2 regions of the Vibrio gigantis genome follow, and region 2 is predicted to be linked to the other one. Evidence: riboswitches for the same ligand, from Rfam matches in the RefSeq annotation. Region 2 holds a riboswitch; the other holds the start of a gene.
What was found. Region 2 has a riboswitch for lysine ahead of OCV56_RS05475 (Na+/H+ antiporter NhaC family protein). Riboswitches for the same ligand answer to the same signal wherever they lie in the genome.
Positions count from the first base shown of each region.

Region 1: it holds a riboswitch for lysine, as region 2 does, so the genes downstream of both, lysC (lysine-sensitive aspartokinase 3) here and OCV56_RS05475 (Na+/H+ antiporter NhaC family protein) in region 2, are expected to answer to the same signal.

Region 1 is NZ_AP025492.1:339,044-346,474, reverse strand. It holds gene uvrA (excinuclease ABC subunit UvrA) at 1-402, shown strand, start outside; gene OCV56_RS01630 (PglL family O-oligosaccharyltransferase) at 499-2,262, shown strand; gene OCV56_RS01625 (pyridoxal-phosphate-dependent aminotransferase family protein) at 2,363-3,502, opposite strand; lysine riboswitch at 3,679-3,856, shown strand; gene lysC (lysine-sensitive aspartokinase 3) at 3,965-5,332, shown strand; gene metH (methionine synthase) at 5,432-7,431, opposite strand, start outside.
Region 2 is NZ_AP025492.1:1,199,815-1,207,245, forward strand. It holds gene mnmA (tRNA 2-thiouridine(34) synthase MnmA) at 2-1,138, opposite strand; gene OCV56_RS05460 (hypothetical protein) at 1,343-1,612, shown strand; gene OCV56_RS05465 (inosine/guanosine kinase) at 1,715-3,019, shown strand; gene OCV56_RS05470 (H-NS family histone-like protein) at 3,208-3,618, opposite strand; lysine riboswitch at 3,983-4,160, shown strand; gene OCV56_RS05475 (Na+/H+ antiporter NhaC family protein) at 4,273-5,865, shown strand; His leader region at 6,056-6,192, shown strand; gene hisG (ATP phosphoribosyltransferase) at 6,246-7,142, shown strand; gene hisD (histidinol dehydrogenase) at 7,142-7,431, shown strand, end outside.

The sequences.
Region 1 (7,431 bases), 860 kb from region 2:
CAAACACTCATGGACGTAGGCCTCTCTTACATTCGATTAGGGCAAGCAGCGACAACCTTATCTGGTGGTGAAGCACAGCGTGTTAAATTAGCGCGTGAGCTATCCAAGCGAGATACAGGAAAAACCTTATACATTCTTGATGAACCAACAACAGGTCTTCATTTCCACGATATCCAGCAGCTATTGACGGTATTACATAGACTACGCGATCACGGTAATACGGTTGTGGTGATTGAGCATAACTTAGATGTCGTTAAAACAGCAGACTGGATCCTAGATCTTGGCCCTGAAGGTGGTCAAGGTGGCGGTGAGATTGTTGCAGAAGGTACACCTGAAGATGTGGCGTTAGTCGAAGGTTCACACACAGCTCGCTTCCTTAAGCCTATGTTAAATTTGAAGTAGGTGTAAAATAGCGCCCTGCGAGCACACAGAAAAATGTTAAAGTAACGGAGCTTGTTTCAGAGGGAACAAGCTCCGTTTTTATAAGGTTAGGGATTTATGGCAACAATACACACTAGCGGTACCCAGCTAGAAAATCAGGTCACTCAGCTGCCACTCAATAAAGCATTTCTGGCTTCTTTAGCTGTTGTATTCTTGTTAGCCATGCATTTTTTTATGCCGAACCCTGGCGGCTCAGGCCTTGCGTTATCATTTAACCCAACAACTTGGCTAGCATTAAGCTTCACCTTAGCAATTGGTTTTTATCAACTAGCGACAAATCGGGTACTTAAATATTCCAAGCTAACCGTAGGTTTACTGATCAGCTGCGTGATACTGACACTGCCGATTCTATACAGCAATGCCGCACCTCAAGGAGCATCAGGGCGCTTACTCGGGTTATGGGCAGGCTTCGCACTGTTCGTCGTGCTGCAGCAATTTAAGTTCAGCAATAAGCACAAGCAACGCATGTTGTGGTTCATTGTGCTTGCTGTGGTTATACAAGCACTCTTTGGCTATATGCAATATTTCTTATTGGAGCCTGGCAACCTATTTGGTTACAACACTTCTGCGAACCGACCATATGGGATATTCCAACAGCCTAATGTAATGGCAAGCTTCCTTGCTACTGGTTTTGTGCTATCTGCTTATCTTTTAGCGAGACAGCCCGCTAAATATAATCACAAGATTAGCGAGTCATTCTTACTGTATTTAACTCCAACCTTAACTGTACCCTTACTAATTATTATTGCGTCACGTACGGGATGGTTGGCAGCTGTCATTGGGTTTGTATGTATTCTGCCTTACCTATACAAATTCTCGACCAAGAAACGCTTCTACGGTTGGTGCGCATCAGTGCTTGTCGGTGTCATCGTCGCTTTTTCGGTGATCAGCCTCAGTTCGACTGACAGCCTCGCAAGCAAAAGGGCTAACTTAGAAAGCCCAAGAGCTTATACGTTTCCACAAGCTCTAGATATGATGATCGAAAAGCCATTTACAGGTTATGGTTACGGAAAATTTGAGTCTGAGTACACGCTATATACAGCTCGCCAACATCAACTCAACTCGAACTATCATCCAGGTCTTCCTTCAATGGATCACCCGCACAATGAATTCCTGTTTTGGGGAGTAGAAGGGGGAATTGTACCAATCATCGGGATCTTGATAGCTGCAATATTGGTTATGTCACGCATAGCAAGTTCTGCAAAAGGAACGCGACTAGCTCTGCTCGCTTTATTCATCCCAATCCTTTTACACTCCCAGCTTGAGTATCCTTTTTATCACTCTGCAATTCACTGGATAACGTTCATTATATTGATTTACTGGGTCGATCAACGCTCTTCCCGACATTATCAACAGCCGTTCAGTATCATAAGTAAAACCTTGTTTCGAGTATCGAGCTTAGTAATACCTATCTTGGTGAGTTTTTATATGTTGAGCGCTCTGCATACCAACTATGTACTGACTAAGTTTGAACTGTCTAAGCCAAAGAACCCAGATATTCTCAAACAAGTGACTAACCCAGTCGTTTGGAAAGATCGCTACGATTGGGACATATACAGCACCTACCTTAACATTGGTCTATATAAAGCCGATCCTAGCCTTATACAGCCTTACATTGATTGGTCGTTGGAGATCATAAAGAGCAAGCCAAGACCTGCTTTCTACAGTAACTTGATTTTGGCGTATCAAGGGCTCGGAGAAGAAAGTAAGGCGGAACAGATCCGTAGCGAAGCAAAGTTTTTATTCCCAAACAGAGACTTTTCACAGGTTCAATACAAGAAAATATCTCAAGCTGAAAACAACGTCTCGTCGGCAGAGTAACTAAGAGTTTACGAGATATTAATTCGTCGTATTACCTTTAAAGCAAACAAAAAAAGCGCACGTTCTCTCGTGCGCTTTTTTTAATTTCAGTTAATTACAACTATTTCAAAACATCTTTTAGCGCTTTTAGACACAGCGCGACATTCTCTTTACGAGCACCGTAACCCATTAGGCCGATACGCCACGCCTTACCAGCCAAAGAGCCAAGCCCAGCACCGATTTCAAGGTTATATTCTTCTAGAAGCTGCGATCTGATCTTAGCCTCATCAATTCCTTCAGGGAAATAAAGTGCGTTAAGTTGTGGTAAGCGGCTATCTTCATCAACCACAAACTTCAGTCCTAAAGCTTCGACTCCCTCTTTCAACTCTTGATGCATTGCGTGATGGCGAGACCAGGCATTATCTAGGCCTTCATTTTTCAGTAGCACAAGAGACTCATGTAGCGCATAAAGACTGTTTACAGGTGCAGTATGGTGATAGCTACGCTTACCTTCGCCACTCCAATAACCTAATACCAAGCTCTGATCTAAGAACCAACTTTGTACTGGTGATTGACGCGCCTTCATTTTCTCGACAGCACGCTGAGAGAAAGTCACTGGAGACAAACCCGGCACACAAGATAGACATTTCTGGCTTCCCGAATAAACCGCATCAAGCTGCCACTCATCAACCAGCAATGGCACACCACCTAATGATGTCACCGCATCGACAATCGTTAAGGCATCAAACTGACGAGCAATAGCCGAGATAGCTTGAGCATCCGATAGCGCTCCAGTTGATGTCTCGGCATGCACAAACGCGACAGCAACAGCATCGGGGTTTTCTGCCAATGCTTTTTCTACTTTGTCGACAGAAACAGGCTTGCCCCACTCGTCGTCAACAAGGATGGCTTCGCCACCACAGCGCACCACATTTTCTCGCATACGCTCACCGAAGACACCGTTACGACAAACGATTACCTTTTCACCAGGCTCAATCAAGTTAACAAAACAGGTTTCCATACCCGCGCTGCCCGGTGCAGAAACGGCAATCGTAAATTCGTTTTCAGTCTGAAAAGCGTACTTAAGAAGCTGTTTAAGCTCATCCATCATCGCAATAAACAACGGATCTAGGTGACCTATCGTAGGACGGCTCAAAGCCTGTAGCACTTGAGGTGAAATATCAGAAGGACCTGGTCCCATTAACGTTCGGTGTGGTGGATAAAAGCTATCGATAGCAGTAGTGAGTGTTAAATTAGACATGTACATCCCTTACGTTAATGTTGTGAACAATCCACCCTAAAGCAAATTGATTACCTCAGCAATTAGCCATAAGTATTGAGGTCAAACCACTGTCACATAATTGTTAAAATTATTTTTCAATAATCTCAAGTTACCAATTGACATTGTTACCGCAAACACGTTCAATGAAATGGCTATCTAGCAGAAGAGGAGCACTGCCCAGGCAGATGTTTTGTGGAACCGCATTTCCAATACAAAACATTTATGGGGAGCAGTGCCGAGATAATAAAAGGATGCAGGACCTTTATTATCGGTTGAGCGGGCTGAATCCCGTCAACTGTCGCCATTTCTATATGGTGAAGAGCTTCTGAGGTTACTATTCTAATAATTCCTCTCTTTTTGCTCTAAAACTCTCTTCGAAAAACATCGGACGTTGGATTACCCAACCGTAATTTTATTTTAGGAAGTCGTGGGAGATATATCGTGAGTGCATCTAATGTAGCTGGTTCTTTTAATGTCGCTAAGTTTGGTGGAACAAGTGTTGCCAACTTTGAAGCAATGAGCCGTTGTGCTGCCATTATTGAAAACAACTCAAATACGAAACTGGTCGTGAGTAGTGCATGCTCTGGCGTCACTAACTTGCTAGTTGAACTGGCGAATGGTGTTCAAGACAAAGCTCGTCGTCAGGAACTAATGGCGCAATTAACGGACATTCATAATGCAATTCTTGACCAACTCGCAGACCCAATCAGCATCGAGAAAGAAGTTCACTGTATTCTTGATGACATTGCAAGCGCTGCAGAGGCCGCATCATTCCAAACCAGTACCAAACTGACTGATCACCTCGTCGCATGTGGCGAGTTGATGTCGACACACATCTTGGCTCAAATCATTCGTGAACGAGGCACCCCTGCTGTTCGTTTCGATATCAGAGATGTAATGCGTACTAATGATGATTTTGGTAAAGCCGAACCTCAACTAGAAGATATTGCCGCTCTAGCACAAGAGAAACTTATTCCACTTTGCCGACAACAAGTAGTCGTTACCCAAGGCTTTATCGGTGCTGATAGCGAAGGCAACACCACGACTTTAGGCCGAGGTGGCAGTGATTATTCAGCAGCACTGATTGCCGAATCGGTACAGGCGATTGGTTTAGAGATCTGGACGGATGTTCCAGGTATCTACACTACTGACCCTCGTATTGCACCTAAAGCTTCCCCTATCCCTGAGATCAGCTTCAGTGAAGCATCGGAAATGGCAAATTTTGGTGCGAAGATCTTGCACCCATCAACTCTAGTACCTGCACTGCGCCACCAAATCCCGGTATTTGTCGGCTCCTCTAAAGCACCAGAATTAGGTGGCACTTGGATTCGCCAACAGGTAGAAAGCTCTCCACTGTTCAGAGCGCTTGCCCTACGATGTAACCAAACCATGGTTACACTCCGTAGCGCTAACATGTTCCATGCGTATGGTTTTTTGGCAAAAGTGTTCGAGATCCTTGCTAAACATAAGATCTCGGTCGATCTTATCACCACCTCAGAGATCAGTGTTTCACTTACTCTGGATCAAACGGACACATCAGGTGGTGCTCCTGAGCTACCTGAAGCCGCTCGTCTTGAGCTTGAAGAGCTGTGTTCTGTCGATATTGAGCACGATCTATGCCTTGTTGCCCTTATTGGTAACAACATGAGTGAAAGTAAAGGCTATGCGAAGCAGGTGTTCGGCACTCTTGAAGACTTCAACCTGCGCATGATTTGTTACGGGGCAAGTCCACACAACCTATGCTTCTTGTTGGATGAGTCTGTATCTAAACTGGCAATTCAAAAACTGCATCAAGAGCTATTTGAATAAGAGAGGCGGTTAACAGATTGGTTTGAATTAGCCAAATCACAGGAACAAAAAGGGTTGCTCTTGAGCAACCCTTTTCCTTTTTACGTTATGGAACAATCATTAGTTAATATTTGGCCCCAACCATCTCTCTGCCTCTAACATATCCCAGCCTTTACGGTCAGCATAGCTATCCACTTGATCCTGCTGAATCTGTGCAATCGCAAAGTATCGGGCATCAGGATGTGAGAAGTACATACCAGACACGGAAGCACCTGGCCACATTGCGTAGCTCGTCGTTAGCGACATGTCGATTGCTTTTTCAACGTCCATCAACTCCCACAACGTACCTTTCTCTGTATGCTCTGGACAAGCAGGGTAACCCGGAGCAGGACGAATGCCTTGGTACTTCTCTCGAATCAAATCGTCGTTAGACAAATCCTCATCGGGTGAGTAACCCCAAATGTCCTTTCTCACTTCTTTATGCAGATACTCCGCGAACGCTTCAGCCAATCGGTCAGCAACCGCCTGAATCATGATCGCATTGTAGTCATCACCTTTCGCTTTGTATTCATCAGCCAACTCTCGTTCACCGATACCACCCGTTACCGCAAAGCCACCAATCCAGTCCGCTTTACCACTGTCTTTTGGAGCGATGTAATCAGACAGGCAATAGTTAAAGCCTTTGGGTTTCTCTGTTTGTTGACGAAGATTGTGTAGAACCTTTAGAACTTCGGTACGAGATTCATCGGTATACACCTCAATATCATCACCAACACTGTTGGCAGGGAACATCGCACACATACCACGAGCTTCAAGTAGTTTCTCTTTCTCCACACGGTCTAACAGATCGTTCGCGTCTTTGAATAAACGTTTCGCTTCTTCGCCCACTTCTTCATGCTCAAGAATCGCAGGGTACTTACCAACTAAAGACCACGTCATGAAGAATGGCGTCCAATCGATATAATTACGTAACGTAGCCACATCGAAGTCATTGAATATGTGCACTCCCGGCTTAGCCGGTGCCGGTGGTGTATAAGCGTCCCAATCGATCGCCACTTTATTAGCACGAGCTTTTTCAAGTGTCACAGGCTTAGTACGAGGTTTCTTACGATTATGTTGATCACGAACGCGGTCATAATCGATATCTAACTTCTCGACGAAAGCAGGTTTCAATTCATCAGAGAGAAGTGAGGTACATACGCCCACAGCACGAGAGGCGTTATTTACATAAACCACTGGCTCAGAGTAGTTTTGCTCAATCTTCACCGCGGTATGCGCTTTAGAGGTGGTCGCGCCACCAATCAATAGAGGAAGCTTAAAGCCTTGTCTTTCCATCTCTTTGGCAACGTGTACCATTTCATCAAGAGATGGCGTTATCAAACCAGATAAGCCGATAATGTCGACGTTCTCTTCTTTAGCGACCTTAAGAATCTTTTCACAAGAAACCATTACGCCTAAGTCGATAATTTCGTAGTTGTTACACTGCAAAACCACGCCAACGATATTTTTGCCGATATCGTGAACATCGCCTTTAACGGTCGCTAACAGAATCTTACCGTTAGTCGCACCCACTTCTTTGGATGCATTGATGAACGGTTCTAAGTGCGCAACAGCCTGCTTCATTACACGCGCAGACTTAACTACCTGTGGTAAGAACATCTTACCTTCACCAAATAGGTCACCTACAACGTTCATGCCGTCCATTAGAGGACCTTCAATCACTTCAATAGGGCGAGAGGCATTAACACGAGCTTCTTCAGTGTCTTCAACTATAAAGTCTGTAATACCTTTAACTAAAGAGTGCTCTAAGCGCTTCTCTACAGGCCAAGTTCGCCATTCTAGAGCTGACTTGTCTTCAACTTTACCTACTGCTCGCTCTAGGTACTCAGTTGCCATATCAAGCAAACGTTCCGTCGAATCATCACGACGGTTTAGTACTACATCTTCAACAGCATCACGCAGGTCTTCAGGAACATTATCGTAAATCTCCAGCTGACCAGCATTTACAATGCCCATATCCATACCGTTTTTAAAACAGTGATATAGGAATACTGCGTGGATTGCCTCACGGACGTAGTTATTGCCACGGAATGAGAACGACACGTTCGATACGCCACCAG
Region 2 (7,431 bases):
ATTAGATGCGCTTTTCGATGATACCGCCACCAAGACAAACGTCGTCTAGGTAGAACACTGCCGATTGACCTGGGGTCACAGCAATCTGTGGTTCATCAAAAATAACCTTAATGTTCTCATCATCAATTGGGATGATTGTACAAGGAATATCGGTTTGACGGTAACGTGTTTTTACCGTGCATGTCATAACTTCAGTAATTGGAGTGCGATTTACCCAGTGAAGCTGAGACGCGATCAAACCTTCTGATTTTAGAAGAGGGTGGTCTTTACCTTGTACTGCGATCAGAACATTACGCTTGAGATCTTTTTCACCAACAAACCATGGCTCTTCGTTACCGCCGCCACCTTTAGTGCCGCCAATATGAAGGCCTTTACGCTGACCTAGCGTGTGGTACATCAAACCTTGGTGTTGACCAATAACTTGGCCTTCAGGTGTTTCGATGTTACCCGGTTGTGCCGGTAGGTATTTGCCTAGGAACTCAGTGAACTTACGCTCGCCGATAAAGCAGATGCCTGTTGAATCTTTCTTCTTCGCTGTGATCAAGTCTTGCTCTTCAGCAATACGTCGCACTTCTGGCTTCTCTAATTCACCGACAGGGAATAGGCTGCGTGCCACTTGATCTGAGCTTAGCGTGTATAGGAAATAGCTTTGGTCTTTGTTGCTGTCTAGACCGCGTAGCATTTCTGGTTTTACGCCAGCGTCTAGCTCTTCTTGAGTTGGGAAAGTACGACGAACGTAGTGACCCATCGCAATGTAGTCTGCGTCTAGCACTTCATCCGCAAACTCTAAGAATGCTTTGAATTTGATTTCTTTGTTACAAAGGATATCTGGGTTAGGCGTACGGCCTGCTTTGTACTCTTCAAGGAAGTATTCGAATACGTTGTCCCAGTATTCTGCAGCAAAGTTGATAGTGTGAAGGTGGATACCTAGTTTGTCACATACCGCTTGAGCATCAGCAAGGTCTTCAGCTGCCGTGCAGTATTCTTCGTTATCGTCTTCTTCCCAGTTTTTCATGAAAAGGCCTTCTACCTGATAGCCTTGTTGCTGAAGAAGATACGCCGATACTGACGAATCTACACCGCCGGACATACCGACAATTACTTTCTTTTCGCTGTTTCCAGAGCTGATATCTGACATGTCTAAACACCGTTACTATTACTTGGTCGCAGATTCTAACAGAAAGAGAAACGCCGTGACAGATCCGAGACCGGAATCACAGTTTCATTTGCACAAATAGTGCGCTGACTTTGTTAGAGAATCGCATGAGAGCGAGGTGAGTCGCTAGGATGTCAGAAGTATATGTGGCATAGTCGCTCGAAATCCAAGACCTGAGATAAAAAAATGTCTGAACAAAATGAATTTATGCAAGAAGAAGAGCTGATTGAGATTATCGAGAACCAGCTTGAAGATGGCGAGCCAGTGAAAGTGAAAGAGACGTTGATGCGTTTAATGATGACTGGTACTCCTCGTGAAGAGGCAATTGCGGCTATGGCATGTGCATTGGCAATTGAAGTATTTGACGTTATGAAAAACGGCGCGGAGTTTAATCAGAAACGTTACGCAGAGCATTTGGGCATGCTGCCTGATTTAAGCTTTATGGAAGGCGAATAAAAAAAACCTTCAGCAAACGTTTGCTATAGTTTGAAAGATTGCCGCGTTAAATATAGCGCGGTAGAATCCGCCACCTATTTCCCCTTGACTTAGACTAGCCCTATGAAATTCCCTGGACAACGTAAATCAAAGCACTACTTTCCGGTTCACGCTCGTGATCCTCTAGTGAGCCAAGCTCAAAGCAGTAAAAGAATGTCACGCACTCATATTATCGGTATTGACCAAACATTGGTGGATATTGAAGCAAAGGTGAGTTCTGAACTTATTGAGAAGTATGGTTTGAGCAAGGGACATTCACTGGTTATTGGTGACGCAGCCGCTGAATCTTTATATCAAGAATTAAAAGAACAGTGCCTGATTACTAATGAATACGCTGGTGGCACAATTGGTAACACATTACACAACTATTCAGTGCTAGCGGATGACCGTTCTACTCTACTGGGTGTCATGAGCCAAGATATTAAGATTGGTAGCTACGGTTACCGCTATTTATGTAATACATCAAGCAGAATGGATCTGAACCATTTACAAGGGGTAGATGGTGCAATCGGTCGCTGTTTTGCATTAATTACAGAAGACGGTGAACGTACTTTCGCAATTAGCGAAGGACAAATGAACCAATTAAAACCAGAAAGCATTCCTGAAAAAATCTTCAAAAGTGCTTCTGCTTTAGTTTTAACGGCTTATTTAGTTCGTTGTAAACCAGGTGACCCTATGCCTGAAGCAACAATGAAAGCGATCGAGTACGCGAAGAAATACGATGTGCCAGTAGTTCTTACATTGGGTACTAAGTTCGTTATTCAAGATGATCCAGAATTCTGGAAAGATTTCCTTGAGCAACACGTAACGGTTGTTGCAATGAATGAAGACGAAGCTGAAGCATTAACGGGTGAAAGCGATCCACTGGCTGCATCAGATAAAGCGTTAGAGTGGGTAGATCTTGTTCTATGCACTGCGGGACCTGTTGGTCTATTTATGGCTGGCTATACGGAAGATGCAGCTAAGCGTGAAACGTCACTGCCTTTACTTCCAGGTTCAATTGCTGAGTTCAACCGTTTTGAATTTAGCCGCCCTGCGCATAAAGATTTATGTGAAAACCCAACTAAGGTGTATTCACACATTGCGCCTTACATGGGTGGTCCAGAAAAGATCAAAAACACCAATGGTGCGGGTGATGCTGCTTTATCGGCTTTATTGCATGATATGGCTGCTAATAAGTACCACAAAGAAAATGTGCCAAACTCAAGTAAGCACCAACATTCATTTTTGACGTACTCCTCTTTCTCACAAGTTTGTAAATATTCAAACCGTGCAAGTTACGAAGTGTTAGTTCAGCACTCCCCACGTTTATCACGTGGTCTTCCAGAAAGAGAAGATAGTTTAGAAGAAGCGTACTGGGAAAGATAAGGTACTTTCTTTAATCAGTGCAACTATCAGTTGGTTTCTAATACTGATAGTACAAATATAAAAAAGGCTCCGAAAGGAGCCTTTTTTGTTTCTGAATATATTTAATTCGTAAATAATACTTTGGTCGACTTAAATATTAATTCTATTGCTTAGCGTGTAATTGATTACTCACTAAGTAAGCTAAATGTTTAGATAGCAAACTCTTCTAGAGATTTACCAGCATCTAGCTGTTCTTGGATAGCTGAAGGTGTACGACCTTGACCTGTCCAAGTCTTCTCGTCACCGTTTGCGTCTACATATTTGTATTTCGCTGGGCGAGGAGCGCGTTTCGCTTTTGTTGTTTTAGATTTTGCTTCACCAGAAAGTGCAGCAATAAGATCGGCAACATCAATTCCGTCTTTTGCAATTTGTTCAGCAATAGCAGAAAGTTTAGCTTCTTGCTCGGCTTTAGCAGCACGTTCTTCAGCTTCAGACTCTTGACGCTCTTGTACAACAATAGTCAGCTTGTCTAGTGCTTCTTCAAGTTGCTCAAGAGTTAATTCACGTGAGAACGCACGAAGGCTGCGGATATTTAATAGAGTTTTTGTTAATTCAGACATGATATTTTCCATCAAGGTAAACTAAATAATCTTCCTAATAATAAACAGAGCCTAGGAATAAAACAAATAGTATTTCTTCTATTACATCTTTAAATATAAAAGTGAGATGAATAGTTGAAAATCCAGAGCTGTATTTCTATTGAATTTATAATAATTATTAAGATTATCTTAAAAATTGATATGTGACTGGTGGAGTAGTGAACTTATGTAGACTATTCTCTTATTGATTAGTTCATTAACAAAAAGCTATTTTTCTCGGAATGATATGTTGCATTGTTGCTCTTGATGAGTACAATTGCGGCTACCTGATGCGAAGCTTTGGTTAATCTGTTGTTAAACTCTGGTTTGCACGGTTAATAGTGTTATCGCACGTAGAGGTGCAATTATAAAAAGTAACTTCCGTTGGGGTGATGCCAATGAACGGGAATGAAAGGTGTAATTGCCGAAGTAAATTGTATATCTAAGCAATTTGCTGGGGTTGTGCTCAATAGGTACAACACTGCCATAGTCTTAATTTTAAACTATGGAGCGCTACTGTAGGGTTGGGTGAAGTGTTCACTTCCCTTTCGCTTAGTTCAACATGAGCTTGGTCAGCCGTATCAAGTTTGTCTGCAGTAGATCTCTAGCCAAATAAAAAACTGGTTTTTGAAGATCATGAATTTAATAGATTTTGCAACATCACCTTTATCTTTGCTTCCGCCCCTTGTGGCTTTGAGCCTTGCTATTGTTACCCGCCGTGTATTGGTTTCTTTGGGTGTCGGTATCATCATGGGTGCGATTTTACTTGCTGACTACTCAGTAGGTAACGCAGCGAGCTACGTGTTTACTAAAGCATCTGGTGTTTTCATCGAAGATGGTGGCATTAACACTTGGAACATGAGCATCATTGCATTCCTAATTATTCTTGGAATGACAACTGCACTATTAACACTGTCTGGCGGTACTCGTGCATTCGCTGAGTGGGCTCAGTCTCGCGTTAAGAGCAAACGTGGTTCAAAACTACTTGCTGCTTTCTTAGGTGTATTCATCTTCGTGGATGATTACTTCAACAGCTTAGCGGTAGGTGCTATCTCTCGCCCTGTAACAGACCGTTTCTACGTATCTCGCGCTAAGCTTGCTTATATTCTCGATTCTACCGCTGCTCCAATGTGTGTGATCATGCCAGCTTCTAGCTGGGGTGCATACATCATTACTATTATTGGTGGCATCTTAGTAACACACGGTGTAACTGAATATTCAGCACTGGGTGCTTACGTTCGTCTTATCCCAATGAACTTCTACGCTGTGTTTGCACTACTAATGGTGTTCGCAGTGGCATGGTTCGGTCTAGATGTTGGTAAGATGCGTGAGCATGAGATCGAAGCATCTCAAGGTCGTGGCTTTGAAGGTGACAACGATCAAAAGCAAGCTCACGATCTAAACGAAGAGCTAGACATCGAAGAGAGCGAGAATGGTTCTGTTTCTGACCTAATTATGCCGATCGTTTCGTTAATTGTTGCGACGGTTGCAGCAATGCTTTACACCGGCGGTCAAGCGCTAGCTGCTGATGGTCAAGCGTTTAACCTACTTGGTGCATTCGAAAATACCGATGTTGGCAAGTCTCTTGTTTACGGTGGCATCATCGGTCTACTAGTGGCGCTAGCGACTGTATTTAAACAGAAGCTATCTATGGCAGACATCGCAAGAACAATGTGGATCGGCGCAAGCTCTATGTTTGGCGCTATATTGATTCTTGTATTCGCTTGGACTATCGGTTCTGTAATCGGCGACATGAAAACAGGTTCTTACCTATCGTCTCTAGTAACGGGCAGCATTGATTACCACTGGTTACCAGTTATCCTGTTCCTTCTAGCCGGTATTATGGCTTTCTCGACAGGTACATCTTGGGGTACGTTCGGTATCATGCTACCTATCGCGGGTGATATGGCTGCTGCATCTGACATCGCGCTGATTCTTCCGATGCTAAGTGCGGTTCTAGCGGGTGCTGTATTTGGTGACCACTGTTCTCCAATCTCAGATACAACGATTCTGTCTTCTACAGGTGCTCGTTGTAACCACATCGACCACGTATCAACACAGCTTCCATACGCGTTGTCTGTAGCGTTCGTATCTTGCATTGGTTTCATCACTCTAGGTATGACATCTTCAATTGGCATCGCATTTGGCGCAGCGTCTCTAACGTTTGTTGCTGTATGTTTTGCATTGGCTTACTTCTCTCGCTGCAAAATGGCGACATGCAAAAGCTAAAAATGAAAGTTAATCAGTAAACTATCAGGGAGGCGTCGGCCTCCCTTTTTTGTGCCTGTTAATTTAATTTTAAGTTTCGTGAAAAAAGTTCGAATAAATGGTTGAAAAAGGATCTTACCTTAGTTAGTGTGGAGACAAGACAGCAAACAACCTAAGAGCTGATAAGTATGCGTAAATTAGTAATGAACATTCATCACCATCATCACCCTATCTAGTCTTTCGGGGAGATTTACGTATACCCGGGAGCAAGATTACTCCCGGAGGTTAAGTCAAAAGAATTTAGATTTAAACCCTCGGGATGACAGAGTCTTCCGAGGGTTTTTTAGTTTTAGCGTTTTTAAATAATCAATAAATTCAAATATTTGCACAGGGATACAGCAATGCAGACACAACGCCTAAGAATCGCAATTCAAAAGAAAGGTCGCTTAAGTAAAGAGTGCCAAGACCTACTTAAAAAATGTGGTGTTAAATTTAACATCATGGGTGAGCGCCTAGTGGTTCATTCACTAAATATGCCAATCGACTTGTTATTAGTTCGTGATGACGACATCCCAGGTCTTATCATGGATGGTGTGGTTGACCTTGGTTTTATCGGTGAAAATGAACTAGAAGAAGTTCGTTTAGACCGTGTTGCTCTTAAAGAGCCTTCAGAGTTCCGCACACTACGTCGTTTAGACTTCGGTGGTTGCCGCCTTTCTATCGCTATCAACAAAGACGAAGAATACAACGGCCCACAAGACTTAGCGGGCAAACGTATTGCGACAACCTACCCACAACTACTTAAAGCCTACATGGACGAGCAGGGTGTTGAATTCAGCACTTGTATGCTAACAGGCTCGGTTGAAGTAGCGCCTCGCGCAGGCCTAGCAGACGCTATCGCCGATTTAGTTTCTACAGGTGCGACGCTAGAAGCGAACGGCCTAAAAGAAGCAGAAGCTATCTTCCAATCTAAAGCAACACTGATTCAACGTGTTGGTGAGTTCGACGCTGACAAAACTGCATTGATTGAAAAACTACTGACTCGTATGCAGGGTGTTCAACAAGCGAAAGAGTCGAAGTACATCATGCTTCACGCGCCAACCTCTCAACTAGAGCAAATCAAAGCACTACTGCCTGGTGCTGAAGACCCAACGGTTCTTCCACTATCGACAGACAAAGACAAAGTTGCCGTGCACCTAGTAAGTACAGAGAACTTGTTCTGGGAAACAATGGAACAGCTTAAAGAGTTGGGTGCGAGCTCGATTCTAGTATTACCAATCGAAAAAATGATGGGGTAGTGGCGATGAGAACCGTTGTTTGGCAATCTTTAAGTGAATCACAGCAAGACTCGGTATTAGAGCGTCCAGCTATTACTGAAGGTGCAAACATCACAGCGACTGTTTCTGATGTTATTGCAAAAGTACGAAATGAAGGCGATGCCGCGCTTAAAGAGCTGACTGAAAAGTTTGATGGTGTAACTCCTGAATCCATTCGAGTCAGTTCAAATGAAATCGAAGAGGCGTGCGCTCGTCTAACACCAGAAATGAAGCAAGCGCTTGAGCAAGCTTATAGCAACATTGCTAAGTT